3 regions of the Oceanobacillus locisalsi genome follow, and region 2 is predicted to be linked to each of the others. Evidence: riboswitches for the same ligand, from Rfam matches in the RefSeq annotation. Region 2 holds a riboswitch; each other region holds the start of a gene.
What was found. Region 2 has a riboswitch for S-adenosylmethionine ahead of ACFQ19_RS16070 (VOC family protein). Riboswitches for the same ligand answer to the same signal wherever they lie in the genome.
Positions count from the first base shown of each region.

Region 1: it holds a riboswitch for S-adenosylmethionine, as region 2 does, so the genes downstream of both, ACFQ19_RS03515 (YfcC family protein) here and ACFQ19_RS16070 (VOC family protein) in region 2, are expected to answer to the same signal.
Region 3: it holds a riboswitch for S-adenosylmethionine, as region 2 does, so the genes downstream of both, ACFQ19_RS15515 (methionine biosynthesis PLP-dependent protein) here and ACFQ19_RS16070 (VOC family protein) in region 2, are expected to answer to the same signal.

Region 1 covers NZ_JBHTKK010000002.1:284,425-295,537, reverse strand. Annotated here, with positions in the region: gene ACFQ19_RS03565 (homoserine dehydrogenase) at 1-729, shown strand, start outside; gene thrC (threonine synthase) at 731-1,792, shown strand; gene thrB (homoserine kinase) at 1,789-2,664, shown strand; gene ACFQ19_RS03550 (hypothetical protein) at 2,733-3,152, opposite strand; gene argF (ornithine carbamoyltransferase) at 3,363-4,319, opposite strand; gene ACFQ19_RS03540 (class I SAM-dependent rRNA methyltransferase) at 4,560-5,744, opposite strand; gene ACFQ19_RS03535 (GNAT family N-acetyltransferase) at 5,755-6,348, opposite strand; gene ACFQ19_RS03530 (DUF3219 family protein) at 6,368-6,640, opposite strand; gene ACFQ19_RS03525 (GNAT family N-acetyltransferase) at 6,655-7,164, opposite strand; gene ACFQ19_RS03520 (YaiI/YqxD family protein) at 7,300-7,752, shown strand; gene ACFQ19_RS03515 (YfcC family protein) at 7,993-9,408, opposite strand; SAM riboswitch class I at 9,554-9,666, opposite strand; gene ACFQ19_RS03510 (NAD(P)/FAD-dependent oxidoreductase) at 9,792-10,802, opposite strand; gene ACFQ19_RS03505 (FecCD family ABC transporter permease) at 10,827-11,113, opposite strand, start outside.
Region 2 covers NZ_JBHTKK010000023.1:51,495-62,607, reverse strand. Annotated here, with positions in the region: gene ACFQ19_RS16085 (thiazole synthase) at 1-481, shown strand, start outside; gene ACFQ19_RS16080 (ThiF family adenylyltransferase) at 471-1,493, shown strand; gene ACFQ19_RS16075 (DUF4256 domain-containing protein) at 1,707-2,276, shown strand; SAM riboswitch class I at 2,570-2,678, shown strand; gene ACFQ19_RS16070 (VOC family protein) at 2,900-3,712, shown strand; gene ACFQ19_RS16065 (NAD(P)/FAD-dependent oxidoreductase) at 3,740-4,909, shown strand; gene ACFQ19_RS16060 ((2Fe-2S)-binding protein) at 4,926-5,240, shown strand; gene ACFQ19_RS16055 (NAD(P)/FAD-dependent oxidoreductase) at 5,237-6,466, shown strand; gene ACFQ19_RS16050 ((2Fe-2S)-binding protein) at 6,463-6,711, shown strand; gene ACFQ19_RS16045 (amino acid ABC transporter ATP-binding protein) at 6,856-7,626, shown strand; gene ACFQ19_RS16040 (transporter substrate-binding domain-containing protein) at 7,630-8,463, shown strand; gene ACFQ19_RS16035 (amino acid ABC transporter permease) at 8,666-9,361, shown strand; gene ACFQ19_RS16030 (amino acid ABC transporter permease) at 9,387-10,079, shown strand; gene ACFQ19_RS16025 (alkaline phosphatase) at 10,224-11,113, opposite strand, start outside.
Region 3 covers NZ_JBHTKK010000022.1:10,700-21,812, reverse strand. Annotated here, with positions in the region: gene ACFQ19_RS15525 (NAD(P)/FAD-dependent oxidoreductase) at 1-31, opposite strand, end outside; gene ACFQ19_RS15520 (hypothetical protein) at 325-1,263, opposite strand; SAM riboswitch class I at 1,526-1,629, shown strand; gene ACFQ19_RS15515 (methionine biosynthesis PLP-dependent protein) at 1,760-2,866, shown strand; gene ACFQ19_RS15510 (Spx/MgsR family RNA polymerase-binding regulatory protein) at 2,955-3,362, opposite strand; gene ACFQ19_RS15505 (YjcZ family sporulation protein) at 3,752-3,847, shown strand; gene ACFQ19_RS15500 (twin-arginine translocase TatA/TatE family subunit) at 4,035-4,250, opposite strand; gene ACFQ19_RS15495 (M20/M25/M40 family metallo-hydrolase) at 4,320-5,942, opposite strand; gene htpX (protease HtpX) at 6,123-7,028, shown strand; gene ACFQ19_RS15485 (lactonase family protein) at 7,089-8,123, opposite strand; gene putP (sodium/proline symporter PutP) at 8,264-9,742, opposite strand; gene ACFQ19_RS15475 (proline dehydrogenase family protein) at 9,876-10,889, opposite strand; gene pruA (L-glutamate gamma-semialdehyde dehydrogenase) at 10,995-11,113, opposite strand, start outside.

The DNA of each region.
Region 1 (11,113 bases), on a different contig from region 2:
GCTGAAGCAGATCCAACATCAGATGTGGAAGGATTAGATGCCGCCCGGAAAATGGCTATCCTTGGCCGTCTAGCGTTCTCTACACCTGTCGATTTACAAGACGTTGTTATCGAAGGTATTCATGGTATTGATTTAACAGATCTCCGCTATGCTTCCCAGCTGGGATATACAATGAAACTTATCGGTTTTGCCAACTTTTTCGACCATGAATTAGAAGTGAGTGTAGAGCCTACCCTGTTGGCCAAAAATCACCCGCTGGCAAGTGTTAAAAATGAATATAATGCGGTGTATGTTTATGGAGAAGCAGTCGGAGAAACGATGTTTTATGGACCGGGAGCAGGAAGCCTGCCGACAGCGACAGCGATTTTATCCGACGTTGTTGCCGCAATCAAAGCAATGCGCTTGGGTGTATCCGGAAATCAGTCCAACGATATGCAATTTCCAAAAACACTCCGTCCAAAAGAGAAACAGCATGGTCAGTATTATGTCCGCTTATGTGTAGCAGATAAGACTGGCGTTTTCTCAGAAATTTCATCAATTTTTCACGCTCAAGATATCAGCTTTCAACGCATATTGCAGACACCTGTAGATGAAAAAGAATCTGCTGAAATTGTTTTAGTGACACATGATACACCATACTACCAATTTGAACAAGTACTGCAACAATTGGAATCGTTTGATGCAGTTAACGAGATAAAAAGCTACTATAGAGTAGAAGGAGATGCATAAGATGGTTTGGAAAGGTCTGATTGAAGGATATCGTGATTTACTTCCCGTCACAGATAAAACACCTGCTTTAACATTATTTGAAGGGAATACTCCTCTTTTTCATTTTCCAAATCTGTCAGAGGAATTGGGAATTGAACTATATGGAAAATTTGAAGGGTTAAATCCGACCGGATCCTTTAAAGATCGGGGAATGGTTATGGCTGTTGCCAAAGCAATAGAAGAAGGCTCAAACGCTGTTATTTGTGCATCTACCGGAAATACCTCTGCTTCTGCAGCTGCTTATGCAGCGCGTGCAGGCTTGCGTGCGATTATCGTAATCCCGAAAGGAAAAATTGCGCTTGGCAAACTCGCTCAGGCTGTGATGTACGGCGCTGAGATTGTGGAAATAGAAGGCAATTTTGACCAGGCATTGCAGCTTGTCCGCAAGATTAGTGAAGAATCAGCGATTACGTTGGTAAACTCCGTCAATCCGTACCGTTTAGAAGGTCAAAAGACAGCGGCGTTTGAAGTTTGTGAGCAGCTGAGAGAAGCACCGGATATTCTGGCAATTCCGGTTGGTAACGCAGGCAATATCAGCGCCTACTGGAAAGGTTTTAAAGAATACAGCACCTCAAAAGGAACTGCGCTTCCAAAAATGTTCGGATTTGAAGCAGAAGGTGCAGCTGCCATTGTCAGTAATGAAGTGGTGAAAGAGCCAGAAACAGTAGCTACAGCAATCCGTATTGGAAATCCGGCTAGCTGGGAACTCGCTGTCCAGGCCAGACAGGAGTCTGATGGCATGATTGGTTCTGTCACCGATGATGAAATTGTTTCTGCATTTAAGCTGCTTCCAAGTAAGGAAGGTGTTTTTGCAGAGCCAGGTTCTGCAGCTTCCATTGCCGGTATCATCCAGCAGGTGAAAGCTGGTACCATTCCACAAGGCAGTAAAGTTGTAGCTGTATTGACTGGGAATGGATTAAAAGACCCGCAAACAGCTATTGACCAATTAACTATTGATCCTGTTACACTGCCAAATGATGAAACAGCTATCCTTGACTATTTAGGAAAGATGATTACATCATGATCCCTTTTCGCATTTCTGTACCAGCAAGCAGCGCTAATCTAGGCCCTGGATTTGACTCCATGGGTCTGGCATTAGGTCTGTATATTCATTTAGATGTAGCGGATTCGGATAAACAAGCTTTTTTCGCTCATGGTTCTTCGGAATCTGAGGAAAATCATTTTATTTGGAATATCTCCAAACAGGTGGCAGAAAGATACGGGGTAACGCTACCTTCTTGCAGCGTGCAGGAAACAAGTGAAATTCCGCTGGCCAGAGGCTTAGGAAGCAGTGCTTCAGCTATTGTTGCGGGAATTGAGCTGGCTAATCAGCTTGGAAATCTACAGTTAACCGATGAGCAGAAACTTGCATTCGGAACAGAGCTGGAAGGGCATCCTGATAATATTGCTCCGGCTATATTTGGCGGTTTAACGATTTCTACGATGCTGGAAGATGACATTCCTTCTGTGCGTTTACATGATATTGATTTAGATATCATTGCATACATTCCGGAAGTAGAACTGAAAACGGAAGTTGCCAGGGATTGCCTGCCAGATACATATGAACGCAATTATGCAGCCAGAGCCAGTGCAATGAGTAATATCGTTGTAGCAGCACTTTACTCCAAGGATTATGCATTATTTGGAAAAATGCTGGAAAATGATTTATTTCATGAACCTTTTCGCAAGGTGCTGATTTCGCATTTTGATTTGATTCGGGAAAATGCAAAAATGCTTGGGGCCTATGGTACAGCCTTAAGCGGAGCCGGGCCAACCATGCTTTCCTTTGTGCCAAAAGGAAACGGAGAAGCAGTGAAACAGGAAATGGCAAAACAACTTGAAGGTTATCAAGTAAAGCTTTTGAAGATTGATACAAAAGGGGTTTCTATTTCATAAAGTTGTAAAGTTATATGATATACGGAGCAAAAAATGTGCAAGCGGAGATGGGAGACGCTTGCACATTTTTATATGATGTCATTGTAAATGAGCCCCTGCTCTTCATCATTTTGAATATCAATGATTTTCAAACGATTATCCTCTTTAACAAAGACAGTTTTATAATATTTTTCTCCATTTATTTCATAAAACATAACGCGGGATCCTGGGTTATCTGTTTCGACTATAACGTCATACGTGCCCTCTTCAATCTGTCCTTCAATTACTTCCTGCTCTTCATATTCATAAGCGGAGTCTGCATTTTCGTTCGCAGCAGTTTCATTATCCGGTTCCTCAGAAACGTCGCCGGCTATGTCTGATTCATTTTCTTGCGTTGTTTCTCCGCTCTCGTCATTTTGATTATTTACTTCTTGCTCTGTATCAGATTGACAAGCGCTGATGATAGTTAATAGAAGTAATAATCCGATGAGCTGCAGTGATTTTTTCATGTTAATCGCCTCCTCCTCTGATTCATTTCCTTTTTTAACCGGATTAAAACGTATCAAGATGATATATTGTTTAACCGCTTCTTTTAAGAAAACAGGTCTGTATTGTCATTATCCTGGAACCAGAGCTTTTCATACTCATACATATAAAACAATAAAAAAAGCAGGAAAAGCCAAATAATGGATTTCCCTGCTTCTTTTATGGACATGACATTATCCCATCAATGCTGTCATCAAAGCTTTTTGTGCATGCAGACGGTTTTCAGCCTGCTGGAACACAACCGAATGTTCTCCGTCAATAACTTCCGCTGTCACCTCTTCTTCGCGATGCGCTGGCAGACAATGCATAAAGGTAACATCCGATTTTGCATGAGCGAGCAGCGCTTCATTCACTTGAAATTTCTGAAATTCTTGTTCACGTTGGTTTTGTTCTGATTCTTGTCCCATACTTGCCCATACATCTGTATAAACCACATCCGCATCCTTCACAGCATCAACCGGGTCATTATTCCATTCAATCGTTGCACCATGTTCCGATGCAAATTGTTTCGCTGTTTCGGTAATCTGTTCTTCCGTCTTATATTTATCCGGTGTTGCGATGACAATATGCATCCCCATTTTTGCAGCGCCAATCATTAACGAATGCGCCATGTTATTCCCGTCACCGATATAAACGATTTTTTGCCCTTTCAGCGACCCTTTTACTTCTTTTATCGTCTGTAAATCAGCTAATACCTGGCATGGATGATAAAGATCCGTCAAGCCATTGATGACAGGGATACTTGCATGTTTCGCCAGCTCCTCTACATCATCCTGGTTATAAGTACGAATCATAATGCCATCTAAATACCCGGATAACACCTGTGCCGTATCTGCAATGGTTTCTCCTCTGCCGATTTGAATATCACTCGAATTTAAGAAAATCCCTAATCCTCCAAGCTGATATATTCCCGCTTCAAAAGATACACGCGTTCTAGTGGATGATTTTTCAAAAATCATGCCTAATGTTTTCCCTTTTAACGGTTCAAAAATGATACCTTCTTTACTTTGCTTTTTTTGATAATCTGCCAAGTCGATTAAATATTCAATTTCGTCTTTTGTATAGTCTGCAAGTGTTAAAAAGTCGCGGTTCTTTAACTCCTGCTGAAATTGGATTTGATTTACTGTCATACACGAACACCCTTTCCAAAAAGTAGTTACGTATTATTATGCAATAAAAAGAATAATTATACAAGTATTTTTTTAGATTTTTTCTACATTTAAATTTCACTAATGTAGAAAAAGAGCAGGCATACGTTCTATTTCTTTTTTGCTACCAACATATTAAAAAACAGCCAAAACGCGAATGCTCATGCGAATTGACTGTTTTGATTTCGTTTTGCGAATAGGGTGGATTGTAGATCGAGCAACTTAATCCTTCACCTGAAGCACTGCCACTTTCAAATAATCTCCTTGCTTAAAATGTTTATCCACTGCAAAATCGCCGGGAAGCGAGAACTCTTCCAAGATAGTATATTGCTTTTGTTTTGCCTGGAAACCGCGCAGAATCATATCTTTGAACTTCTTCATGCCGAACGAAGCCGTGTTCGTGGAAGCAATAATGACACCGTTTTTTTCCAGCAAGTCAATCGCATTTTCAATCAGTTCTGGATAATCTTTCGCCGTCCGGAACGTTCTTTTCTTAGAACGCGCAAAGCTCGGTGGATCAAGAACCACCACATCAAATCGTAATTGCTTCCGTTTTGCATATTTAAAATAATCAAATACATCCATCACGATAATATCCTGCTGTTCAAAATCAATGTCATTGATACTGAATTGTTCAATGGTTTTGTGTTTGCTGCGTTTGGCTAAATCAACACTGGTCGTTTTGTCTGCACCGCCTAATGCAGCTGCAACGGAAAAAGCACCAGTATAGGAAAAGGTATTTAATACATGTTTTTCCTTCGCATATTTGTCCCGCAACGCTTTTCGGACATCACGCTGATCTAAGAAAATACCGACCATCGCTCCATCATTCAGATAAACAGCATAGTTCATGCCATTTTCCTTCACAATCAGCGGGAACGCTCCTCTTACACCTTTAACAAAGTCATCATCTTCGACATATTGCCCTTTTGTATCAAAACGTTTTTTTTCATAAATTCCCTGATAATCACCCAGTTCGTCAAAAACCTGGATGACCCAGTTTTTAAACGCATAAATCCCTTCACTGTACCATTGCATCACATAGTACCCATCAAAATAGTCAATGATTAAGCCGCCAATTCCGTCTCCTTCCCCATTGAACATGCGAAAGGCGGTTGTTTCTTCATCTTGATAATAGGAACGGCGTTTATTCATTGCAGTGAGAAGTTTCTGTTTAAAGAAAGCCTGATTAATCGTGTCTGTCTGCTTCCATGTCAGCACCCAGCCCATCCCTTTATTTTGGCGTCCTGTATACGCCTGCGCGAGAAATTCTCCTTGCTGTGTGTACAGCGCAATGATTTCTCCTTCCTGTAGTTTCTGAGCCCCTTCAATCGCTTCTTCTAAAATCAATGGGTTTTGCTGCTTCATATTTTTTACATAGGCTTGTTTTACTTTTACTCGCTTCATTCCTTCACCCTTATTTCTCATCTATTATAGGATCTTCAATCACTGCAAAAATACAGGTATCTCTCAGTTCCCCATTTTCTTCTATAACGTCATTTCTTAAGATTCCTTCCAACTCAAATCCGGCTCGTTCAGCCACTGCTTTGCTTTTCATATTTCGGGGGTCACACCGGATTTCCACACGATTTGCTTGCAACTCCCGGAATGCAAAAGTAGTCAATCCTGTTACTACTTCTGTGACGTAGCCATTTCCACGATGTTTTGTATCAACCCAATAACCAATCTCAAATTTCCGTACATCCCAATTGATACGGTGAAGCCCTGTAGAAATCACAAATTCTCCCGTTTCTTTGTCAAAGGCGTGAAATCGTAAATCTTCCCGAGAAAGAAAGTTCAGATAAGCTTCTTTTGTTGTCTTTTGTACATCTATCTCTGTCTGTTCTTTTCGCGCAAACGGCAGCCATGGTCTCAACTCATTGATAGATGCCTGCATTGCCGTATAAATCTGCTTCCAATCTTCTGGCTTTGGAGAACGAATGGTTAATCGTTCTGTTTCAAATTGATCCGGAAACGTTAAAAGCAATGGTTCCTCCACTATTGTGCACATCCTCTCCGTGCCTGCCTATTTATTTTTCACGCAACTTTAAGTAAAATTCGCTTGTATTGCCTTTTTCATATAAATTTGTTGTGGATGTAGCGTACTCCAAGATGGTTGCAGAAAAAGACAAAGATTTTTCAGGAATAGATACGTCAAAATCATTTTTATACAGAAGTGATGTCACATCATGATATGTTTCACTGGTTACATCAAATGAAAAGGCAACCTGTTTCTTATGATTCACTTCTGATACTTCCACATTTCTTCCATCCAATACTTCTTCGTTGATTTGAATTTCCATGTATACATTCCTCCTTAGTCTAATCCTACATGCGGACTGCGGCGCTCCACAAGTACAACGTCTCGCCACCTGCCGTCTTCCATCTGTCCAATCTTTTCACGAATACCAACCCGTCGAAAACCCATCTTTTCGTGCAATTTCAGGCTCCCTATATTTTCTGGAAAGATTTCGGATTGCAGTGTCCATACCCCTGCTTCTTCACTTGCTTCCATCAGTGCCTGCATCAACTTTGTACCAATACCTTTTCCCATGCTGTCTTTATGCAGATAAATACTTATCTCAGCCACTCCCTGATAAGCTTCTCTGGCAGAGATAGGCAATAACGCTGCCCAGCCGAGCATATGCTCATCCTCCCGGACAACTAACCTGCATTCCGATAAATGAGCGCGATTCCAATCCTCCCAAGTCTTCCAATCCGGTTCATTTATTTCAAAGGTCGCGTTTTGTGTTTCCATGCCGTGATAATAGATTTCCAAAACCTGTTCCCAATCTGCCGGCTTCATCTGTTCAATAACATAACACATACATGCAAACTCCTTTTCACGGTAAATAGTGATTTATATCTTACATGGTTTTCGCAGGGAATTCCAGTGGATAAGACAAGTTCTACAGCAATCTGCTACAATATATTAAAAAACGTACATAAAGGAAGTGAATGCATGAAAGTCTACGTCGATGCTGATGCCTGTCCTGTCAAAAATACAATCATACAAGAAGCAGGTAAAAAGAATATCTCGGTTATTCTGGTTACGAGTATCTCCCATTTTTCATTACAAGAATATCCTTACTGGGTGGAGACCATTTATGTAGATACCGGTGCAGATGCTGCAGATTACCGGATTATGAAGCTTGTGGAAAAAGGAGATATAGTAATAACGCAGGATTATGGACTTGCTTCTCTCGCGCTGGCAAAAGGATGCCATGTCCTGCATCATAAAGGGTTCGCTTATACGAATAATAATATTGACCAACTGCTGCAATCCCGTTATTTAAGTGCGAAAGAGCGACGGAGCGGAAAACACACCAAAGGCCCAAAAGCATTAACCGAAGAAGACCGGGAGAAGTTTCTCGAACTTTTTCAAAAATATTTATCGCAGTGTAACTGGCTGTAAGACTCCCACTTCAAGAAATGAGTGAAAATTTTATTTCTAAGTGGGAGATTCAACAGCCAGTAACGGCCCGATTCGTTCAACTAACAATCAGTGGGGGATAAAAAGAAAACCCCCACTGATTGAAGTTTCACTTTATAAAAAAATCCTTATAATCAGGAAATGACAAGTCTCTGCCAACTTCTGATTATAAGGAAGTTCCATCATCTTAATAAACTTTGATTATATACCATTAAAATCCGCTTAAATCGATCCGCCCCAGCCAATTAAATGACTGATCACCAAAGCAATCCAAGACACAACAAGAGCCATCATGACAAACGGAAAAATATAACGAATCCACCTGCCATAAGGCACCTTACACAAACCGAGCATCGCCATTAAACCGCCTAAGGTCGGTGAAAATATATTGGTAATACCATCGCCGATTTGGAATGCCAAGATAGTCGTTTGCCGTGTAATGTCTAACATGTCCCCAACAGGAATCATAATTGGCAATGTAACTAATGCCTGGCCGCTGCCGCTTGGAATAAAAATATTAATAATCGACTGGGAAATAGTCATGAATACGGCAGCCAGCGTTGTTGGTAAACCTTCCATCACAGAAACAAGCCCATGAGCAATCGTATCACTGATATTGCCTTGGTTCATGACCACTTGAGTCGCCATGGCAACACCGATCAAAATAGCTGCTAATGCGCTGGGTTCAAGTGCTTTTGAAAAAGCTTCCGCAATTTGATTGGCATTCATACCTGCAATAATCCCGCAGGCAATACCGATCATAAGAAATATCGCTGCAACTTCATTAATATACCAGTCATTCATAAATATTCCTGTCAGCATGACCACAAATCCTGCAATCACCACAAGTAGCATCGCAATATCTTTTTTGCGCATCCGATAGGATTCAAGCGGCTGGCTCAATTTCATATCCTGTGTATCAATACCATATGCCAAACTATGTTTCTGGTCTTGTAATATCTTTTTAAAATATCGAATATTATAATAGGCTAATAAAGATAAAACGATAACCACCAAAATACTTCTTAAAAACCATCCTGAATATAGCGGCATTTCTGCTATTCGATGTCCTACCCCCAGCGTATAAGGATTGAATGGAGAGAGACCAAATCCGACAAGTACTCCTCCTATTCCAATACCCGCACCAAGTACAGCATCACCGCCTATGGAAACACTTAATAAAACAGCGATTGGAATAAGGGCAATATTATTTTCAAGCCCGACAAACATCCCAAAAAATCCATAGACAAATGTCATAATCGCAACAATAAGGAAACGTCGTTTTAATCCGACTTTGCGAACCAGTGTACCGACTGTATTTTCAAGCATCCCCGTCCTTTCCAAAAGCCCGAACATCATAGCTGCGGCAAAAGTAATAAAGACGATATCAGCCATTTCCCGGAATCCTTCAGGGATTGCCGTAAATAAGTCCATGATACCGACCGGGTTGTTCTCTATGTATTGAAATGAATCAGGAACCGTTCGAGTAGTCCCGTCTATCGTCTCTCTTTCATAAGAGCCGGATGGTATTATATAGGTCAAAACAGCCGCTGCAACAACAATAAAAAACAACAACGCCAGCGGATGCGGAATGCGATCCAATAGTTTTTTCTTTTCTTTATCGTGATTCTTCTTCATATTTACGCTCCTCTTGCTTTTAAATAAGTATATCCGTTATTTCTAACGCTTTTCAGAAATCTCTCCTCCTTGCTATGTAAAAATCTTATGTTATAAACCTATTAAAAACAGCCTCTTCCACAAGAAAAAGGCTGTTTTTACATTCGCCTTATCTCCCAAAATAAACATGTCTTATTTTGCAGGAATTGGCACCTTTTCTTTTCATAAAGAGGTTGCCGGACGTCATTGGGCCTGTCCCTCAGTCGCTCTGGATAAGTATATATGATAAGATTTTAAAGTTACTTCAATGTGGAAATTGTATAGGCGCTTGCCTGTTTTGTCAATATATGAAAGCAAGAGAAGTTTCCTGCTTATTCCCCTTTTCAACTACTATGCGTCCTAAGCTATTCTTCGTCGGTAAATCCAGCATAATTCGTAGAGAATAAATGCTGCACAGGGTCTTCCGGATCAGCAATTTTTTTCGCATGATTAGCAGCAATTGGTCCTTCATTAAAAGCCCCGGCAATTAACCCAAGCTTATCTGGGTAATGGGCAATATCCCCAATAGCAAAAACACCTTCCACAGATGTTTGCATACTGGAATCAACGGCAATCATACCATCTATCATTTCCAACCCCCACGAGGTGATCGGTTCCAGATTGATTTGAAATCCATGGTTAACAACTAATCGGTCGATCTCTAGCGCTTGCTCCTTTGTTTCATCCTCTAAGTGAGAAAGTACTACCTTTTCGACCTGTCCATCCGTTCCATACAATGCTTTTATTTCATAAGGCGTCATGACATTGACTTCGGAGTTTTTTAACTTGGTCACACTGCTTTCCAATCCTTTAAACTGATTGCGGCGATGAATGAGCGTAACACTTTTGGCTATATTTTCAAGCTCCAGCGCCCAATCCACCGCACTGTTGCCCCCGCCGGAAATAAGCACATGCTGGTCATAATAATCCGCCAGCTTTCTGACTGTATAATGCAAACTCTTCTCTTCATAATAGACTGCTTCCGGATGATCCAGCTTTACGGAATGCAATGTTCCAAAACCGGTTGCCAGTATAACTGTTTTCGAATAATGGATATTGCCGTTGCTGCTCAGGAGCTGAAAATGGCCATTATCCATTCGCTCCATATCTACAACCTGTTCGCCTAAAACCACTTCCGGATCAAATGTCATCGCTTGTTCCACGAGCTGATCCGTTACTTCTTCCCCGGTAGCTTGTGCAATTCCTCCAATATCACGAATCACTTTCTCTGGATAAAAGTAAGGTACTTTCCCGCCAAGATAAGGAAGGTATTCAATAATCTTTGTCTTCATCTCCCGCATGCCACTATAGAAAGCAGCAAATAACCCGGCTGGACCTCCGCCGATAATCGTGACATCATATATTTCCTCATTCATCATTCTCCGAGCTCCTTTCTATTATTAATTGGTTTTCATCAACAGATAAACAAAATAAGGTGCGCTCACAATGGAAACAACAATCCCTACCGGTATCGTTGTCGGCGCTAGAATATTACTTCCAACCATATCTGCAGTTACTAGAATAAACGCTCCCAGCAAAGCAGATATCGGAATCACATAATGATGCAGCGGGCCGACCAGTTTACGGACAATATGTGGAACAACCAATCCTAAGAAGGCAATCGCTCCCCCTGCCGCTACAGAAGCACCAGCTAATGCAACAGCAATTAATAACAAGAGCCCCCGCT
Region 2 (11,113 bases):
GGAGATTATCGGATGCGATAAGACATTACTTCCAGATCCCGTTGAAACTTTAAAGGCTACGGAAGAACTGGCGGCAGAAGGATTTACAGTACTGCCTTACACCTCAGATGATGTTGTATTGGCGAAAAAACTGGAAGAAGCAGGAGCGCACGCTGTAATGCCAGGTGCTTCTCCCATTGGCAGCGGTCAAGGCATTATCAATCCATTAAATCTTTCTTTTATTATTGAACAGTCGAAAGTGCCTGTGATTGTAGACGCAGGCATCGGTTCGCCGGCTGATGCAGCTTATGCCATGGAATTGGGAGCAGATGGTGTCTTATTAAATACAGCCGTCTCTGGAGCAAATGACCCTGTGAAAATGGCAGAAGCAATGAAATATGCAGTAGAGGCGGGGCGTCTTGGGTATGAAGCAGGCAGGATTCCTTTGAAAGATTATGCGGTAGCCAGCAGCCCGGAGGAAGGGATTAGTATTGGAAACTAATCGTTATCATCGTCAAACCTTATTTACGCCCATTGGAGAAACCGGCCAAGAAAAATTGAGCCGAAGTCATGTACTAATTATTGGTGCAGGTGCCTTAGGTTCAAGCAGCTCGGAGGCATTGACTCGTGCTGGTGTTGGGCATATAACATTAATTGACCGGGATTATGTAGAAGAAAGTAATCTGCAGCGGCAACAGTTATTTAGTGAAGAAGATATGCGGCAGAAGATGCCCAAAGCGATTGCCGCCAAACAAAGACTTTCTGAAATAAACAGTCACGTCAAAATTGATGCGATTGTCGGAGATGCCGAAATAGATGTGTTGAGACGCATCGTACCTGAAACAGATATCATTATGGATGCCACAGATAATTTTGAAACAAGGCTTTTACTGAATGACATCGCACAAAAATACCACAAACCATGGATTTACGGAGCTGTTGTAGCAAGTTATGGTGTTACTTTTACAGTACTTCCTGATAAAACACCTTGCTTGCAATGTTTGCAAGAATATATTCCAGCAAATGGTGCTACTTGTGATAGTGTCGGCATTATACAGCCTGTGATACAAAAAGTTGTATCACAGCAAGTAACAGAAGCGTTAAAGCTATTAACAGGTAATGAGGCAGCTTTGTCAGGAAAGCTTATCTCCTTTGATCTTTGGAACAACGAGCATACAGAAATAGAAGTAGCTTCCTTGCGTAAAGCAGATTGCCCATCATGCTCAAAGAAAAGAAGTTACCCCAATTTGGATCGTGATTCTCATTTGAAAACAGCTGTATTATGCGGAAGAAACACGGTGCAACTGCGCCCGCAGCGAAAACAGACAGATCTGGATGAAGTAGCGAAAGAACTGCAGAAGAATAAACAAATCAAGCTTTTTCAGAACCCTTATTTGCTTTCGTTTGAAGTGGATTCTTTCCGGATTGTGCTCTTTCAGGACGGGCGAACTTTGGTTCATGGCACAATGGACCATCTGGAAGCGAAAAATGTGTATCATCGCTATCTAGGGTGAAGTACGAAAGGCGACGAAGCTATTCTTTTTTCAATCAATAAGCAAATATAATAGCGACTTTATCTCATCGTTCCATGTTTATTTCGCATGGGGCGATTTTTTTCTGTTCTTTAAAAACCAAAAACCTATATTCAATAGTGAAATGATCAGCTTGAATGGATATAATAAGAACTAAGAAACAGTTTTAATAACACAGCTTAAAGGAGAATAAACATGTCAAAACAAGATAAGAAAGAGCTCTCTCAAGAGGAACAAGAAGAAATACTGGAAAAGTTAAAGGTTCGTTTTGAAAAAAATATGGATCGCCATCATGATTTTGACTGGAATCTAATTCAATCAAGGCTGGAGGGTCATTCTGAAAAATTAGCCTCTTTATATGAAATGGAGAGAACGGAAGGCGAACCAGATGTCATTGGATATGACGAGGAAAGAGAAGAATACATTTTTGTAGACTGCTCAAAAGAAAGCCCGAAAGGACGCAGAAGTGTTTGTTATGATCGGGCAGCGCTGGAATCAAGAAAGAAGCATAAACCGGAAAATAGTGCGATAGATATGGCGTTGGATATGGGCATTGAAATGTTAACGGAAGAACAATATCGCGAACTTCAAACGCTCGGAACTTTTGATGCGAAAACATCGACTTGGGTAAGGACACCTGCGGATATTAGGGAACTTGGCGGCGCACTTTTTTGTGATTTCCGTTTTGGACATGTTTTCTTATATCATAACGGCGCAGAATCTTATTATGGTTCCAGAGGGTTCCGGGGTATGTTAAGAGTATAGATGTGAGCTCGAGAGATAGAGAATCAGGAATGTGTGTAAACCACCCGTTCTTGATTCTTTTTTAGTTGTTGTGAAAAAAGGCTGGTAATGCAGAGGGAATTATTCTGAATATGTGGCAGGGTTTGTGATTTTGCTTCCATAGAAAATAATATCCGGTTTGTTAATCATTACTTAATCACCAGGAAAAATCAAAAATACTAATTGACAACTTATTTTATATAAGATAGTCTAAATATTAATCTAATCCTTAGTTTTTTGATTGGGTTAATTGAAATAATGTTTAACATAAAGCATTCTTATCCAGAGAGGCAGAGGGACTGACCCTTAGACACCTCGGCAACAGACCGTATTGGAACTGTGCCAATTTCAGCAAGTCGAATGGAAGGCTTGGAAAGATAAGAAGAGAGAAGTAAAACAGAAATGGTTTACCTGCACCTCTTCTTATGTTGAAAAAGAGGTTATTTTTTATGCTGAGAAAATAAGCCATTTTATTGCAGAAGCATGATATCAAAATATCAGCCTCAAAAGGTAAGCGAATGCAGACTATTTTAATAGGAATGGAAATACAAACGATTACAATAACTAATTAATAAAAGGAATATAGAAAGTTGAGAGTGATGTACATGCATTTTGCTTTTGATCATATCGTGCATTTTATTGAAGATCCGGAAAAGGCCACTAGAACGCTCAAGAATAAAGGAATACATGCAGTTGAAGGCGGCGTGCACCAGAATCGTCCTACATACAACGCGTTAAGTCATTTTGATTTAAGTTATATAGAATACTTAGGTACGTCCGACAGGCAAATGCTTGAAGAGATGGAACATCCTCAGCACAGTATGATACAGACGATTATTAAGAAAGGTTTTCAAGAAGGTTTTGTCCGCTTTATTATTCGGACAGATAATATTGAAGCTGCTGCGCAACGTTTTTCTGACAAAGGATTAACAGTAAATGGGCCGGTCTATTTAAGCCGCGAACAGCCTGACGGCACTCTTTTGGAGTGGCAGCTTTTATTTATTGGAGATGAAAAGGATACATTGGAACTGCCTTACTTTATCCAGTGGAATGAAAGCGATAAGGAACGGAAAAAAGCATTAACCGAAAAAGAAATAATCGTCTCGCATCCGGCAGAGGCCAGCTTTTCCCATATAAATATTGCCGTAAATGATTTGGAAAGGACCGTAGATAAATGGTCTGATTTATTGGGGCTGGAAACAGAAGAATCCTATATGGATGAAGAACTGCAGGCAACATGCCAAAAGCTGCTTCTTCCTGGAGGAGATTTAGTGTTTTGCAGCCCGCTGACAACAGGTGTTGTTTCGGAAGTGCTGGAACAACAAGGAGAAGGTCCATTTCAGGTTAATCTTTCCAGCGAGCAAACCGATGATTTATTCGAATTTGGCGGTGGACGCTATCAAATCAAGAATGATTAAAAGAGATACAGTCTGGAGGTGTACAACGTGAGCTACAGTGTAATTGTTGTTGGCGGCGGAATTATAGGAACGTCGTCTGCTTATTATTTATCGAAAGCAGGGGCGGATGTAACGCTGCTTGAAGCAAAAGACATCGCTTCCGGCACATCGGGTGCCTGTGATCAGCATGTTCTGCTGCAATCGAAGAAGCCGGGACCGGTTTTGGAACTGGCTGTGGAAGGGAAAAAGCTCTATCCAGAACTGGAAGCGGAATTAAATACAGACTTGGAGTATCGTAGCGGTGGCGGAATGATACTGATGGAGTCAGAGAAAGAAAAAGAATTGCTGACGCAGAAGGTTGCGCAGATGCAGGAATATGGTGTCGATGTGACCACGTTGTCTGCACAAGGAGTCAAAGAGAAGCAGCCAGGTTTAGCGAATCATATCTTGGGATCTACCTGGTGTCCGGATGAAGGGAAAGTTAATTCATTTAACGTATGTTTTAGTATGGCACAAGCTGCACAGCAATTAGGCGCAACGATTCGTCTGGGCTCACCGGTAACCGAACTGATTACCAAACAAGATCGTGTTGTCGGCGTAAAGGTCAATGAAGAGGAAATGTATGCCGATGCGGTGCTTGTAGCTGCCGGAGTGTGGACCCCCGCGTTAATAAAACCTTTAGGAATCGATGTTCCTATTGTGCCACGGCGCGGACAAATATTAGTTTCCGAAAAAATCCCGCCTTTTCTGAAGCGGAGCGTTTTAAGCTATGCTTATATCGCAGCGAAAGGGAAAAATACGGCAGAGCCAAGTAACGGAGCTGATGCGGCAGGAGTCGGTCTTGTGATGGAACAGACGGAAAGCGGAAATTTATTAATCGGCGGTTCTCGTGAATTTGTCGGATTCAATACAGAAACAACGAGTGAAGTGACAAGCGCAATTGGACAAGCCGCAGTGAAAACCTTTCCTGAGTTAGCCAATGTGCGAATTATCCGGTCCTTTTCTGGACTCCGCCCTAATACACCGGATGGGAAAGCCATTATGGGACCTGTGGAAAATGTTCCAGGGTTATACTTAGCTGCCGGTCATGAAGGGGACGGTATTGCGCTGGCTCCTATAACTGGAAAATTAATGGCGGATGTTATATCTGGTCAGCGTTCTAGCATAGATATACGCCCGTTTTTATTCGATCGATTTCAGAATTCCGGAGTTGTGTGAAAGGAAGTGAAAGATAGTGTCGGTATCCTATCGTTTAAACGAATCAGAGCAAGAAAAAGAGAAGGTAGCCTTCTATTTTAATAAGGAAGAATTATACGGATATGAAAACGAACCGATTGCGAGTGCGCTGCTGGCTAATGGAATTCGTTCCATCCGTGTGGATGATAAAACAGGTGAGTCGCGTGGTGTTTATTGCGGCATTGGGCATTGTTTTGAATGTCGAGCCGAAGTGGACGGCGTATCAAATGTTAGAACCTGTCTGACACCATTACAAAAAGGAATGAATGTGAATACGGTATCGGACTTGAGCAGGGAGGGAAATGAATCGTGAAATGCCATGTAACCATTGTAGGCGCTGGACCGGCAGGGCTATCTGCAGCAATCGATTTAGCCAAAACAGGAGTTTCTGTGGTCGTTATCGATGAATATTACCGCCCTGGAGGCAGGCTGCTCGGCCAATTATATGAAGACCGGAAAGCACCTCGTGATGAGAGGCATTGGGATGGAAAAGAGCAGGCCTATGAATTAGTGCAGGAAGCAGAGAGGCAGGGGGTTTCGATCCTTTGCGGGGTAACTTCATGGACTGTAACAGACCGTTGGCATATCAAACTCTCTGGCACGGAAGAGAAGTTCATTACATCAGATGCCTTATTACTTGCTACTGGAGCAGCAGAAAAAGCACTGCCGATTCCGGGATGGACATTACCTGGTGTTTTCAGTGTCGGAGCTGCCCAAACATTTACAAATGTACATAAAGTAGCGATTGGTCAACGTGTCCTGGTTGTCGGTGCAGATCCGCTTGCCCTATCCGTTGTGATGGAGATGAAACAGGCCGGTATCGATGTGGCAGGCGTTGTATTACCTCCTGCATCTCCAGCGATTAACAAACATCTATCTTCTCCGGTAGAAAGTGTCAAAAGAATTGGTGAAGCCGCAGATCTGGCTCCTAATCCCCTGCTCCGGATGATGGGACGTTTAGCAACAGGGAAGTTAAGCGGTCTGGCAACCCGTGCTTTGAGCCTTAATCTATTAAAAATAGAAGGCGTTCCGGCATATATCCGTAAAGCAGCTGTCAGTATAGAGGGAGATAGAAACGTAGAATCTGTGACATTGCAGCCAGTAACGATTGACGGCGAACCTAATGGAGAAACAGAGCAAATTGCTGTAGATACAGTGTGCCTCTCTGCCGGTTTATATCCATTAGTAGACCTTGCACAAGTGGCGTGCTGTCCGATGGTTGATATTCCGGAACTTGGAGGGACAGTTCCGCTGCATGGTCCAGATTTAACCACTTCTGTACCCGGTTTATTCATGGCCGGCAATATTACTGGTATAGAGGGTGCGAAAGTGGCAATTGCTCAAGGGAAGCTTGCTGCAGCGTCAATAGCTGAATCACTTGATAAGAAACCACTCTTGCCAAAAGAAGATGCTATGCGTCATGTAGAAGAAGCTCGTGAACGTTCGCCGATTCACTTTCTCCCGAATATAGAGAAAGGGCGCCAGAAAATGCGCCAGTATTGGGAGGAGCAACAAAATGAGAAAGGGGTATTATCGTGAAAGACTGTATTGTCTGTCGTTGTGAAGGTGTCTATTTATCGGAAATTAAAGAATCGATTTACCAGGGTGCGCATTCTGTTCCTGGTGTGAAGATGCGTAACCGGGTTGGGATGGGACCATGCCAGGGGCGTGTTTGTCAGCCAATCCTGAACGAGATTTTTGCTTCTGAATTAGGAGAAGACTTCAAACCACACCTGCAGCGTGCACAAACCCCTGTCCGTCCAACGTTAATGAAGGATATGTAGTTGGTTTATGACGATGTATAGAGTGAAATGGAATAAAAAACTAAGATCAGAAACATCAAATTATGATTTTAAACGTAGAGGTAAGCAGAGGTAACATGCAAGAAATACATTATCAATGATTGGTTGAATGGGAGAGACTACACGATGTTAACGGTTCATAATTTAAAGCTATCATTCGGAAATCATGCGGTTTTAAAAGGGATAGACTTAGATGTTAATAAAGGAGATGTCGTGACATTTATTGGTCCAAGTGGCACAGGGAAAACTTCTTTGTTACGATGCATTAATTACTTAGAAAAACCGGAAGATGGCGAGATAAGCATTGGAGATATCAAACTGGATTATAAGTCGGTTCATAAGAAAGATATCCTTCAACTGCGCAGAAAATCAGCAATGGTTTTTCAGCAGTTTCATTTATTTAAACATAAAACCGTTGTGGAAAATGTGATGGACGCACAAATAGCTGTTCAGAAGAAAAAGAAGAAAGAGGCTTATGACAAGAGTATAGAAGAATTAGAAAAAGTAGGTTTATTAGATAAAAAAGATGTGTATCCTTCCCAACTATCCGGCGGTCAACAGCAGCGGGTCAGTATAGCTCGTGCCTTAGCTTTAGAGCCAGAAGTGATTTTATTTGATGAACCAACCTCCGCACTTGATCCCGAGCTGGTCGGTGAAGTATTGAAAGTGATTGAAACGGTAGCAAAAACGGGGGTGACGATTTTGTTGGTAACGCATGAAATGAGCTTTGCGCAAAAGATCTCCACAAAGGTTGTTTTTATGGATAAGGGAAATATTGTCGAAGAAGGACCTCCTTCACAAATTTTTGAACATTCCGAGCATCAACGTACAAGAGAGTTCTTAAGGAGTATTTATCGTGATGAAGAGCAGACGACAGAAACAGAAAGTGGGCAATAAATCATGATAAAAAAAACAGGATGCATCCTATTTATAGGATTTCTTTTGTTGTTATCCGCATGCGGAAATGATGATGAGCCATCTAGTGAAGGTGCAACAGAGCCGGGAGTACGGCAAGTGGTCGTAGCCGTTCCGCCGACATCGAAGCCGTTAAGCTGGGAAGAAAATGGCGAATTGCAAGGGTATGAGCCCGGCGTTATCAGATTAGTAGATGAAGAATTGGAAGATTATGAATTTGAAATGGTTGGCGTAGCAGACAGTGCTGCAGAAGTCGGGCTGGATACAGGGAAGTATGACATGATCGCCCAAGGCCTGTTTAAAACAGCAGAACGGGAGGACAAGTATTTAGTCCCGGAAGAAAGCAATGGCTTCAGCCTTATGAGAATCTATGCCAATACGATGGGGGATAATGTCCATATTAACAGCATGGAAGATTTAGTTGATAAGGATATTTATCATCCGACTCCATCAGGTGGTGTGTTCAATTTCTTGATGACTTGGAATGAAGAAAATCCGAATTATCAAATTGATTTTACCCCGTCAGATGCTGCCTTTTCGTATGCAGATATCTTAAAACAGGTAGAGGCAGGCAGGTTCGATGTTTTTATTCATCCTTCCAATGTAGGCCAGAATGAAATTATAGAAAATGAAAATCTGGATATCCGGGAAACAGAGCCGGTAGACGTTACTCCTACGTATTTTATGTTTCATGAGGAAGAAGAAAATGTGGAATTAGTAGAAGAAGTGAACAGCGTCTTAAAAGAATTGAAAGAGTCAGGCGAGCTTTCAGAGCTATCCGTAGAATATTTTGATGAAGATATATTTGAGTATGAATAAAAGTATTTTTTCTTTTGAGTACGTCATTTATATGCTATAAGAAAAAACAATCGGATTCTCTGTCTTGCGGTGACCTTTTGAACAGCCTCTAGGAAAAATTTGTACTTTACGGAAATGATTTTGAACCGGCGCTTGGAGGAAAAGAAGTCTTCCTTCAGGTGTTACGCCATCCGTATCAATAAATAGAAGGGTTGCCGTTATTATGGATTTTATGTATATGTTAGAAATACTGCCCGAATTCTTAAGTCTTCTACATATAACTGTATTCATTATTATTATATCTGCTGTACTTGGGTTATTTTTTAGTGTATTTGTAACGATCGTTCGAGTGAAAAAAATATTTATTCTTAGCCGATTAATGGAAATGTATATTTCATTTGCCAGAAGCGTGCCGATTGTCCTGCAATTATTTCTTGTCTATTATGCTATACCATTTCTTTTGTCGTTTATTGGCATCAATATCAGCGATATCAGTGCAATCACAGCTACTGTGGTAGCTTTAACCTTTTATAATGCTGGATATATGTCTGAAGTATTGCGGCCAGCATATTTGGCTGTGGACCGTGGTCAGCATGAAGCGGCAGATAGTTTAGGATATTCACCATTTAAGAAACTTGTCAGAATTATTATTCCGCAAGTCATACCGATTGCGCTTCCTGGATGGGGAAATGCGATTGTATATTTAATACATGATACCTCGCTCATTTTTACAATTGGCGTCATGGATATGATGGGATATGCGAATACACTCATTTCTACGACGTATGGGTCCAATCAGATTGAAATATATTTAACGATTGCACTTATATTCTGGGCAATCTGCTTAACAACTGATTTTATTGTCCGTTTATTAGAAAAACGAATGAAGCGTTATGGACTGAATACTTTTGGATCATGAATAATAAAAGGAAGAGGGATCGGATTTGTTTGAAATTGATGTGCTTGTAGCTGATTTTTTCGATATATTAACCGTGGTTCCTAAAACATTGGGATTAGCAGTCATTATTCTGGTTTTATCAACACTGCTTGGAGGAGTCATTGCGCTGATTCAACGGTTGAAAGTTCCAATACTTACAACACTTATCACCATTGTGAAATCCTTTTTACGAGGGACACCGATGGTCATTATGCTTTATCTCACGTATTATGCGTTACCTGCTGTGATACAGTTTCTTTTATCGCTGGTGGGGATAGAATTTAATCCTTACAGTTTGCCGCCTGTTATTATTGTGATTGTGACATTTTCAGTGACACTCTCTGCCTTTCAATCAGAAATTATACGAGGTTCCTTTCAGTCCGTAAGCAATGGACAGATAGAAGCGGCGTATTCATTGGGGTATAGTTTTTCCCAGTCTTTAAGACGTGTGATTATACCACAGGCATTTGTAGAAGCGGTGCCGGATTTTATCAATTCGTATATGGTTATTCTTAAGGCATTGTCTTTGGCATTCTTGATCAGTGTAGTAGATATCTTTGGGCAGGCAAAAATAATCGGTGCTATGAGTTTCCGTTATCTGGAAGCTTTCGCAGCGGCGGCATTAATGTATTGGCTTATCTGTTCGCTGCTTACATTTCTGGCGAACAAGTACGAAATGCGCTTGCGAAGAGGGCATTGATTTTCGGAAATATGGATCTGCTTTTAACATGCAGTGCAAGATATGGAAACCCCTGTGCATTTGCGTCAGCACAGGGGTTTTTGAAGAATCTAAGCATTTGTATCTGTCAATTTATCGGCATGTAACTGATTATAAGACTCTCACTTAAGGTAGTTTCACTTGATCTCCCGGATAAATCAAATCTGGATTTGGAAAATAATTGGTTTCTTGTAATGTTGTCCATAAATAGTTATATTTCAGACCAATATCAAAGAGCGTGTCGCCTGATTGTACGGTATACACATCGTTATCCGATTGATTTTGACTGACTTCTTCACCGAACTCTATTCCAGCAGCTGCCGCAATCAGTTTTGGTAAATCGGTATTATCATGAAATCCGGTAAATTGATTGGCTCCTGGACCATATGCGTAAACAGGCAGATCCACTCCTGTGTGATTCGTGCTTGTCCATCCGACATTTGCTTTTGTACTGATGGCTGCGTTGATGGCCATTTTAGGGTCTTCTGCTTCCTGAATCGATTGAATTTCTTCTTCTGATAATTCCATGTCTGTATATTTTTGAACCACTTCACTTATATTTGAGCGTTCTTCGTTTAATTCTGCCGCTATATTTTCACCGGTTGCTGTTACACTGTGAAGCATGTCTGGATTTGCAGATCCTGAACCATTGGCACCTGCAGTCATACCGCCTGTTTCATGATCTCCGCCGACAACAACCAGCGTGTTACCATCTTCTTCAGCAAAATCAATGGCTTCTTGAACAGCAGCTTCAAAAGCAGCTACATCTGTCATTGCCCATGCGGCGTCATTATCGTGACCAGCCCAGTCAATCTGGCTTCCTTCTACCATCAGGAAAAATCCGTCGTCATCTTTGTTCAGGGTATCAATGGCCGTTTGTGTCATTTCCCCAAGGCTCGGTTCTTCCTCTGCGTTACGATGCAGTTCAGGTGACATCGCATCATCTGCAAATAAACCCAGTAAATTTTCGTTATCTAAATCGATATCTGCTTCTAATAATTGATTTCTATTTTCTG
Region 3 (11,113 bases), on a different contig from region 2:
CACCAAGCACAACTACTTTTGGTTTACTCATATTTCATCTTCCTTCCTTTCTATACTTCCATAAATAAAATGCAATGTAATTTTGAACTATCACGATTAATAGTTGCTGCATCTATTATAATATCAAATTTTGCAGTGTTAAGCTAATTTTCATCAACATTTCTTCAGAAAAATTTCCACTCTGTTAAGTGTACTTTTCCCTGTTCCACCTATTTCAAACGTTTGCCCCTTGCATTTACGAATTTAAAATGCTGCTTTTATCGCAATTAAAAAACGGCAAATAATGCGAGTGGAGGCAAATTTACCGTTTTTCATCTTTTTTATTTATTCGGAATAGATGGAAGCTGTATTTGGTTTATTTTCTTCGGAATCATCGTCTTCATGATCTTCGTCCAGCTCTTCTTCATCTTCTGTTTCGTCCTCTGCATCTTCTTTTCCTTCTTCATTATCCCCATTTTCATTATCGTCTATCGGTTCTTCTTCTGGGTACTTTATTTCGTCCTCTTGGTCGTTTTTATCTTCTTTATTTTTATCTTTATCTTCCTCACCATTTTCGTTTTCTGTTTCTTTATCTCTTTTCGAATTTTCATCTTTTGATGGCTTACGTTTACCATTTATCTTTTTCTTATCTTTTTCATTAAGAGACTCACCAGAATCTGTGGCAGTATTCTTTTTTTCAGGTTTCTTCTGTTCTACTTGTTCATCTGAAGAATTTGTTTTCTTTTGAGAGTTATCTTCATCTGTTTCTTTTCTTTCCGTATTTTCATTATCTTCTTCAGTTGTATAACCTTCCCTATGAGAAGTATGATGTGCTTCGTTTTCATTTGATTCATCCGTTTTCTTATTCGTTATTTGATAAGCGGATGTTTCCTCAGAAACAGCATTATTTCTTTCCTGCTTGTCTGGTTTCTGATCTGTATGTGTTTCCGTTTCTGTATCTGCTGCTTCTTCCGTTGTCTCTTGTGCAGAGCTATTCTCTGTTTGCACTTCTGTTTCCCTGTCTGTTTGTTGAGGCTTGTTATGATGATCTACATGAGCGGTTTGATAAATTTGTTCATTGTCTCCTAATAACCGGTCATTCCAAGAGGTCGTGAAAAGCTCGACACTTTCTCCCATTTGCCCATCACCGCTATTGTCATCATCGGTACTTACTTCCATGGAATATTCCACTGAATCATTGTCTTTATAAATGCCCATGCCAATAATGACAATACATCCTGCTAACAAAGAAATGTTAACCAGTAACAGTTTTTTTCTGCGCATATATCTTCTTCCTTTTTTTAAAATTATCATACGAATACTTGTATTTTCATGCTTCCATATAACTTTAATTATACTTTCACCTATAAAATCATCATATCCATTGTAATCTCCATGAAGGACCTTTTCAAATACTTTTCGGTTTTTTTATCTGCAAATCTTGGTCCAGCATTACCGCGTCCCGCTTTTTGACTGATGAAAAATAATTTAGGCTTGATTTTTTTTCTTCTCTCTTGTAAAGTAAACGTAATTATAAATATGTTAATTCTTATCCAGAGAGACGGAGGGACTGGCCCGCAGATGTCTCAGCAACCGGCTAATTTTAGCAAGGTGCTAATTCCAGAAGGGGTTCCCCTTTAAAGATAAGAGATGTGTGTTATGTTGATATTACACCCTTCTTATCTCTGGATAAGAAGGGTTTTTTATTCATTTAACAGAAAATACATAGGGAAATAGCACATTCACAAGCACGCTTTTCTTATGAAGGAGGAAAAAATTAATGAAAAAACTAGAAACCGCATTAGTACAATTAGGAAACAAAACAGATGAACGGACAGGAGCGATAAACTTACCAATCCATTTATCAACAGCTTACCAGCATCAGGAAATTGGTCACTCCACCGGGTACGATTATACCCGCACTAAAAATCCGACCAGATCTGTACTGGAAGATGGATTTGCGAAGTTAGAAGAGGGAGATGCCGCTTTCGCCTGCAGTTCCGGGATGGCTGCGATTCAATTAATCCTTTCCTCTTTATTCCAAGCAGGTGATCATCTCATTGCGACAAAAGATATCTACGGGGGGACGTATCGTATTTTTGACCATTACGAAAAAGCATACCATGTTTCTGTAACATATGATGAATGTCAGGATGTATTAGAAACAGAGCGGTGTATTCAAGAAAATACAAAAGCTATCTTTTTGGAAACACCTACAAATCCGTTACTACAAGAAGTTGACATTAAAAAATATGCGGAACTGGCACAAAAATATCATTTGTTCCTTATCGTTGATAATACTTTCTTAACGCCATACTTGCAGCAGCCTATTACGCTTGGTGCGGATATTGTCGTACACAGTGCAACCAAATATATTGGCGGACATAATGATGTACTAGCTGGACTTGTAGTAACCAAAACACCGGAATTATCCGAGAAAGTATTCGAAATGCATAACGCTTCCGGCGCTACTTTATCTCCGTCAGACAGCTGGCTTCTTGTCCGCGGTTTAAAAACACTTGCACTCCGTATGCAGCGTCATGAAGAAAATGCCAGGCATCTTGCTGCTTATTTAGAAGAACACCCGGCAGTCAGCCAAGTTTTTTACCCGAACAGGGGCGGTATGCTTTCATTTTGCTTAGAAGATGCAAGTCTGGTAAAGTCCTTTTTAGCTAATCTGAATATCATTGTGTTTGCTGAGAGTTTAGGCGGTGTGGAAAGCTTTATTACGTATCCTACCACCCAGACACATGCGGATATGCCGGAAGAGGAAAGAATCCAGCGGGGCATCGGTAATGACCTGCTTCGTTTCTCTGTAGGTGTGGAAGATGTAGAAGATTTAAAAGCGGATATGGAGCAAGCATTACAAGTTATTCGTAATGTATAATATATCATAACACTAATACGAAAAAAGAGACAGATAAGCTGTCTCTTTTTTCGTATCTATTTTTGGATTTAAGGTTCATGTAAGGTTGTTACCCTTTTATTAATCCTAAATCCACTTTCCACTGTGACCACTGCAGCTGTCTTGTTTTCCGAGGTAAAAATTGTCGAATGTCTTCTTCATGATAACCGACTTGAAACCTTTTTTCATCAACCAAAATCGGACTTTTCAGCAATCTTGGGTATTCGTGAATTAATTTTAGTAAGGTTTGTAAAGACAATTCCTCTACATTCAAGTTTAATTCCTTGTAAATTTTAGAACGGGTTGAAAGAATTTCATCTGTACCTTCTACCGTCATTTGTAAAATATTTTTTAGTTCTTCAATAGTTAATGGTTGATGTAGAATATTCCTTTCCTTATAAGCAATTCCATTTTTGCGAAACCATTGTCTGGCTTTTCTTGTAGATGAGCAAGATACTCCGTAAATATGCACTGTCATATTCATTCTCCTTATTGTTTGACATATTCATTACAAGAATCAAAGTGATAATCTATAAAATGAAAAACGACACGTTTTGCCTTTTCATTTCATTTTTCTATCTTACCTATTACTTTAGCACGTAAATGTGGTAAAACTATGGTACAGCCATAAAAAAAACATAAAATGAAGCTTAATTCATTGAAATATAGCGGTTTATAATCCATTACTGTTTATAAACCGACCGAAAAAACCTTCATTAACCAGTACTTGTTCCGCAAAAAATCATTTCTGTTTTTCGTTCATTATTATTGATTCGATATGTACAGGCGAAAATCCTTTTTTTCTGGTCAAATACCCTTCCTAAAAGAGCAACATATCATATAGTAAACACACAGGGGGGTGTAAAAATGAGTAAATACAATGAATTTGGAGGGGGTTTTGCCTTACTCGTAGTCCTTTTCATATTATTAATTATTGTAGGTACTTCTTATTGGGGGTACTAACAATAGGATGAAAGACAAATCTTTTCCTCCTCTTCCCTATAATTAACTAGCTTTTATGTACGGCAAGCTAAAAATAGATCGTGATGATGAACGCTTGTAAAGACAGCTTATCAATCTCTTTACAAGCATTTTTTTATATAGAAAAACAAGGCGTACAATGGAAAAAACCGTTGACGCCTTGCTGCTCCTATTTTGATGAATCTTTCTCCAATTCATCCTTCTCTTCTTTTGTTTCACTATTTTTACCTTCATCAGACATTAAATTATTCGCTGAATTTTTAAATTCCCGTAAGGTTTGTCCGGCTGCTTTTCCGATTTCCGGCAGCTTCTTAGGGCCAAAAATAATTAAAGCAAGAACAACAATCAATATTAAACCCGGAATACCTATATTAGCTGGGTTCATGGAACAACACCTCCATTCTCTTTTCATTATAAATCATTTGCTGTTATTTTTTAATGGGAAAAGGTAAAATTATAACGATTTTTCTTCTTTTTTCGAAATTTGTAGTATAAGCTGTCTCATTAAGGACGGAAATTGCTCAAATGCATTGGCAATATGCAGTCTCTCTGTCCGTTTATGTGCGTCATGACCATATGGCCCTATATTTAAAACAGGAGCGCTCAATGCACGCATAGACGAAAATGGTAATGTATACGAATCTCCCCAGACCGGCGTGTTCTCTTCGTAGACCTGCAAGTCTTTATCACTGCCCTGATAATTCACATAGCTCAAATCACAGATGCCATTTAAAAAATGACTTCTTTTGATCTCTGCTTGAAATTGCTTTTTTGCTTCTGTCTTCATAAAATCCACGCAAAATTCGACAAGCCGGTTACCGCTGGAATTAACAGCCGGGTAATAAGGCGGAGCAAATAAAACGACAATCGCCGGCGCAAGCTCTTGACAATGAATCATCAGACTATCCGTGATACGCAATGACTTCTCCCTGTCATCATACGCATCATGATAATGCACATCCTTTTTCAAATCGTCTACAAATTCTCGCCCTAATTTATTGATTGCATATTCCAGCAATTCTTTATAAGAAAACACCTTCACATGACCAATCGGATCCACCTGGTTATCCTGACATATTTTTTTATACCGTTCATTACATTGTGCGGCAGCAACCTTCGCAGTCTGTTCAAACAAAGTAAATGCTTCCTCCGCTGTTCTCTCTAATAGAAAGATATTATACAATGCAGAAGACCGGTACGGTGTCTGAGTAGAGTAGCGCAATCGCAAATCTGTCTGCTGCAGCGTAACGGGCAACGGCGCTGTTTCTTCAAGCACCGTCTCCTTGAAAATCGGATTCCACTCCATCTCTCTCGTTAAAAACGAAGAGATAAATGGCGATGTCATCCCGCTCAGTGGCTCCCCTGCGTGGGTTTCCTTTCCATAAAACAGCGCTCCTGCCAACACCTTACCAATGGTGCCGCTGTAAATATAGTGCGTATTATCTTTGGGATCATGCCGAAATGAAGGTTCGCTGTTTAAAAATAACGTATAGGTTAATTGATGCTGCTTTTGTAAATCTGTAAGTACTGGGATGGCATAACGCATCCCCGCTGAATTCACCTCTTCATCCGGAACCGTCAGTAAAAGCAGATTCACAGGCCATTTCTCTGCAGCAGCCTGTTCTATCAAGCTCATATGCATCACCAGCCCCATCTTCATATCCATTGTCCCGCGCCCGAATAAAAATTCGACTGATTCTATCTCTGTCCGAATATCCCGGGAAAAAGTGTCCTTTTGTTCCAGGTATGCTTTGGTAAGCTCCTCCGGCTGTGTTGCAAGCGGCTCCAATGAACCATACTCCTCGGTGTTTACGGTATCAAAATGGCTGATGAGGCAAATCGTCCGGGAAGCATCCGGATGCTTGTATAAAGCCGTTAACAGTTTCCGGCGTTGATCAGCCTCATGCAATGCTAAATAATCCGGATGTTCATAAAAATAATCCACATCTTGCAGTTTCGCATATAACTTTCTGGGAAACTGCTTCTCTCCTTCCGAAAGACTGATACTTTTCCAGCTGACCAGCTCATTCAAGAGCCGGCGTAAAGCTTCAGGACTGTTCCATTGCAACGCACTCATTAAAACCCCCGCCTTTCTGCCAACGTTCCTTTCCATTATATCAGCAATTGAATACGTTTACAGTATTTATTATGATTCTCAAGCTTAAAGAATTTGGCTCCCTTAACGCGACGAAAGTTTAGCCTGCACTGCAAAATATGATATGATTTAGAAAATAGAAAATAAATCAGGAGGTTATTTATGGGGAAACGAGTTCTGTTATTTCTTTTAACAAACATCTTAGTAATGACAACCATTGTCATTATCTGGTCCATTATCACGAGTATATTTGATATTGGACCAAGTTATCGTGCGGATGGAGGAATTGATTATCCTTCCCTCATGATATTTAGTATTATTGTCGGTTTTACCGGTTCCTTTATTTCTTTAGCAATGTCCCGCTGGATGGCTAAAACCATGATGAAGGTAAAAGTCATTGACCCGGACAAAGCGACCAGCCCGCAGGAACGTGCGGTTTATGAAAAAGTAGAACGCTTATCCCGTGCTGCAGGACTCACGCATACGCCAGAGGTAGGTATTTACCATTCCCAGGAAATCAATGCTTTTGCGACCGGTCCAACCAAGAAACGTTCGTTGGTTGCTGTCTCGCAAGGGTTATTGGATAATATGGATGATGATGCAGTAGAAGGTGTTATTGCACACGAAGTAGCTCACGTTTCAAACGGCGATATGGTTACTATGACGTTATTACAAGGTATTATTAATACATTTGTTGTCTTCCTGTCCCGTATTGCCGCAAGTATCGTGTCACGCATGGTGCGCTCTGAGTTGCAATGGATTGTTCATTTTGCCTGCATTATTATTTTCCAAATCCTTTTCTCTATCTTAGGCAGCCTTGTTGTCAGCGCCTATTCCAGATACCGGGAATATCATGCAGACCGAGGCGGTGCTGATTTAGCCGGAAAAGATAAAATGAGACACGCGCTTGAGTCTCTAAAACTGCATATTAACCGTGCAGAAGCAGATGACCACAGTAATGATGCAGCTATTCAAACAATGAAAATCAGTAATAAATCAAGCATGCTCAATGCTTTTTCTTCACACCCGCCATTAGATCAGCGGATTGCGAAATTAGAGCAAAGATAATGAAAAAACATCCTTCTGGAAAAGTATAAACTTCTCCTAGAAGGATGTTTTTATATTTACTTAGGAAAGAAACTTCACACATACAGCTTCCGGAACATCAATCACCTGATCCGTTTCCGTTAATTCCCCAGTCTCTCCATCTCTTTTAAACAGGACAGCGTTCCCGCTATGTTGATTCGTCGCTACTAAGAATTGTTCCGTCGGATCCAGAACAAAATCTCTTGGCCATTCACCGCCGGATGGCGTAAATGCGAGAAATGTCAATTCGCCGCTGTTCTCATCCACATGGAATGAAGTAATGCTATTATGTCCGCGATTGCCGGTATAAAGAAATTTCCCATCCGAAGTGATATGAATGGCACTTGCATCATTGGTTTCTTTAAAATCAGCAGGTTTGGCGAGAATCGTCTGCTTCTCTGTAAAAGTTCCTGTTTCGCTATTATAATCTAACACAATAACCTCTGATGTGAGCTCTGTAAGCAAGTAAGCAATCGGTTTACTCGGATGAAAAACAATATGTCTCGGACCGCTTCCCGGATTCGTATAAAACGTACTGACTTCTACTAAAGAAGTATCTTCCACCTTATATGTTACCAGACGGTCTGTTCCTAAATCCGCAACAACAACATATTTTTTATCTGGTGTAAATCCGGTAAAATGCACATGCGGTTTTTCCTGTCTTTCATGCGGACCGCTTCCTTCATGCTGTGTAAAATAACCCTGCTCTACTTCCCCATTTTCATACGTGAAATGGAGACCAATCGTTCCTTTATGGTAATTTCCTGTGACTACCATATTGTCAGCCGCTTCCACGTAGCAAGGAGGATTTCCTTCTACCAGCTGACCGTTTACAGGCTGCAATTCTCCGTTTGTTTTATCTACACGAAGCGCATTGATGCCTCCCATGTCCCCTTCCTGGGCAACAGCATATAGATTGTCTTGATTTTCATTAAAGTTTATATAAGTCGGGTTTCCAAGTACTGCAGCTACCTCTGCAGCCGATAACTGTTCCGTTTCCGTATCTAAGGTAAAACGGTAAACTCCCTGGCTTGTCTTTCTAGTGTACGTTCCTGCATAACCAAAATATTTACTCATCTGCATGCATCCTTCCATCATAAATATTCCTATGTGATTTATTGTACCATTTTCTTTCAAACGGTTACATCTAAAAGGACTATCTGTCATTTTTTCATAAAAAAGAGCCGGAGTTTCCCCCGACCCTGTTTTCATTCTTATTACTGCTCTTTCAACCGCCTCACTGTTTCATCGAACTCTGCTTCAATGTCTTTGTTTGGTTTATACGTTTTCAGACTGATCAGAATGATGACAAGCATGTTTAGCACAAAGCCTGGAACAATTTCATACAGATAGTCGGCCAGTGGAGAATAGCCCCATGCGAAAACAACAACCGCACCAACGATCATTCCCCACAGCGCACCGATTCCTGTTGTTTTTCTCCAGAACAGAGACAGCAGCACCACCGGACCGAATGCTGCACCGAAACCTGCCCAAGCGAAAGAGACAAGTCCCAGAATCGTATCATTTTGCTGCCAGGCGAAAACCAAGGCAACCAGGGAAACAACCAAAACAGCGATTCTCCCTAAATGCACGTAGGTTTTGTCTTTCGCATTTGCGTTAAATATCGCTTTGAAAATATCTTCCACCAGTGCGGAAGAAGTGACTAAAAGCTGCGAAGATACGGTACTCATAATGGCCGCTAGCACGGCAGCCAATAATAACCCAGCTATAAACGGATGAAATAAGTATTGCCCTAAAACAATGAATATTGCTTCCGGGTCAGCAAGTGTCAGCTCTGGATTTGCTTGGAAGAAGGCAAATCCGGAAATCGCTGTAGCAGCCGCGCCAATTAACGCAATAACCATCCAGCCAATACCAATACGACGGGCAGCGGAAGCTTCTTTCGCTGATTTCAGCGCCATAAAACGGACGATAATATGCGGCTGTCCAAAATAGCCCAGCCCCCAGGCTAAAGAGGAAATAATCCCGGTGGCTGAGGCAGCGGCAAAAAAGCTTAAAATATCCGGATTCGTATCCTGAACAATGGTTATCGTATCGCCAAAACCGCCCAAAGAAACAATAGCCAGCGCCGGCACAAGTATAAGTGCTAAAAACATCATGGTACCTTGCACCACATCTGTAATACTAACAGCTAAAAAACCGCCTACAAAGGTATATACAATCGTTACCGCTGCTACCGTAAGCAAACCAGTATGATAATCCACTCCAAATGCACTCTGGAAAAAGACACCGCCTGCTACCATTCCGGAAGAAACATAAAAAGTAAAATAAACTAAAATAACAATACCGGATACAATACGCAGAACTTTGGTATTATTTTTAAAGCGATTATCCAAATAACTGGGAATCGTAATCGAATTATTCGAAACCTCCGTATACGTCCGAAGCCGCGGAGCAACAATCAGCCAGTTCAGCCAGGCGCCGGTAGCCAAACCAATTGCCATCCAGCCTTCAGCAAGACCGGATACATAAATCGCGCCCGGAAGTCCCATCAGCAGCCACTGGGACATATCTGACGCACCTGCACTCAATGCGGATGTGACCGGGCCTAAACTTCTGCCGCCCAGCATGTAGTCATCTAAATTGGATGTTTTGCGATAAGAATAAAGCCCAATAATAATCATGGCTAAAAAATATAAAATAATCGCAATGATTTGATAAGTTGTTTCTGACATCCTTCCCTCTCCTCTGTCCATGTAAAAATGTGTTTGAAAGAAAACGCGGCGTTTTAATAGATTTACTCATCTTATAGAAAGTTGAAAAAAGGCTGTATTTGAAACACCTCTTGCGTGTCAACAGCCTAATTATTTATACTGTTTTTGATGCTTTCTTTTTCTTTCTTCCCAGACAAACGAGCAAAGTTAACGCTGCAGCCCCTGCGATTAGCGGTTGCTTCTTCACCTTATTATCTTCCGTATAAAAAACGTCTTTTACCAGAAGATTGATGTTTTGCGGTCTTTCTGCCAATCGGCGCATAAAATAACCGAACCAATCTTCTCCAAAAGGAATATACGTACAGAAGCGGTAGCCTTCTTTGATTAATTGTCGCTGCATATCCACCCGAAAACCAAATAGCATTTGAAATTCAAATGTCTCTTTTGAAATATGATGTTCATCTGCAAACTTCTTCAGCTCTTCAATAATATGGTGATCATGGGTTGCAATCGAAGTAAACGCTTTTCCTAGCAGCCGTTTTTTAGCTATTCGCAAGAAATTTTCATCAATATCTTTCTTAGAAGCATATGCTACTGCTTGATCTTCTTTATAAGCTCCTTTTACAATACGCAGCCGTACGTCTTCTAATTCATCCAAATCTCTCTCCACGTCATATAAATAAGTTTGAATAACAGTTCCGACATGGGAATATTTTTTGCGGAGCTGTTTCAAAATCGCCAGCGTTTTCTCATAATGCATATACTTTTCCATATCAATGTTCACAAAAATGCCATATTTGTCAGCCACTTCTACAATCTGTTCCACATTTTGAATGCAGAAGGATTCCTCAATGTCTAACCCTAATTGAGTCAACTTGATCGAAACATGGCAGTCTAATTGTTGCTCATGGATTTGATGGAGCATATGCGTAATTTTCGCTTTTGCATACGCTGCTTCTGCTCTATCCATAACAAACTCGCCGAGATGGTCCATTGTACAAGATATCTGTTTTTCGTTCAACTCCCTCACAACAGGAATAATCGCATCAAAATCCGTCCCGGCTACGAAGCGGTCTGCCCCAAAACGGGTGCCAAATTTTTTTGCGCTTTTATTTAAAATGGTACTATTGGAAAGCCCTATAAAGAAATCTCTTGTTAAACTCGTCATCATCCATTCCCCCTTTTCCGTCAAAAAAACGCTTTCATTTATAAATATATTAAAAATTTCCTGTGAACAGAAAATCTATTTCTGTTCACAGGTAAACCTGAGTCATTAAAATTGTTCTGTTACATTTTTCGCCTCTAAAAAGTGCTGCAGGTAATCCGGCCCTCCTGCTTTGGAATCTGTTCCGGACATCTTGAAGCCGCCAAACGGCTGATAACCGACAATCG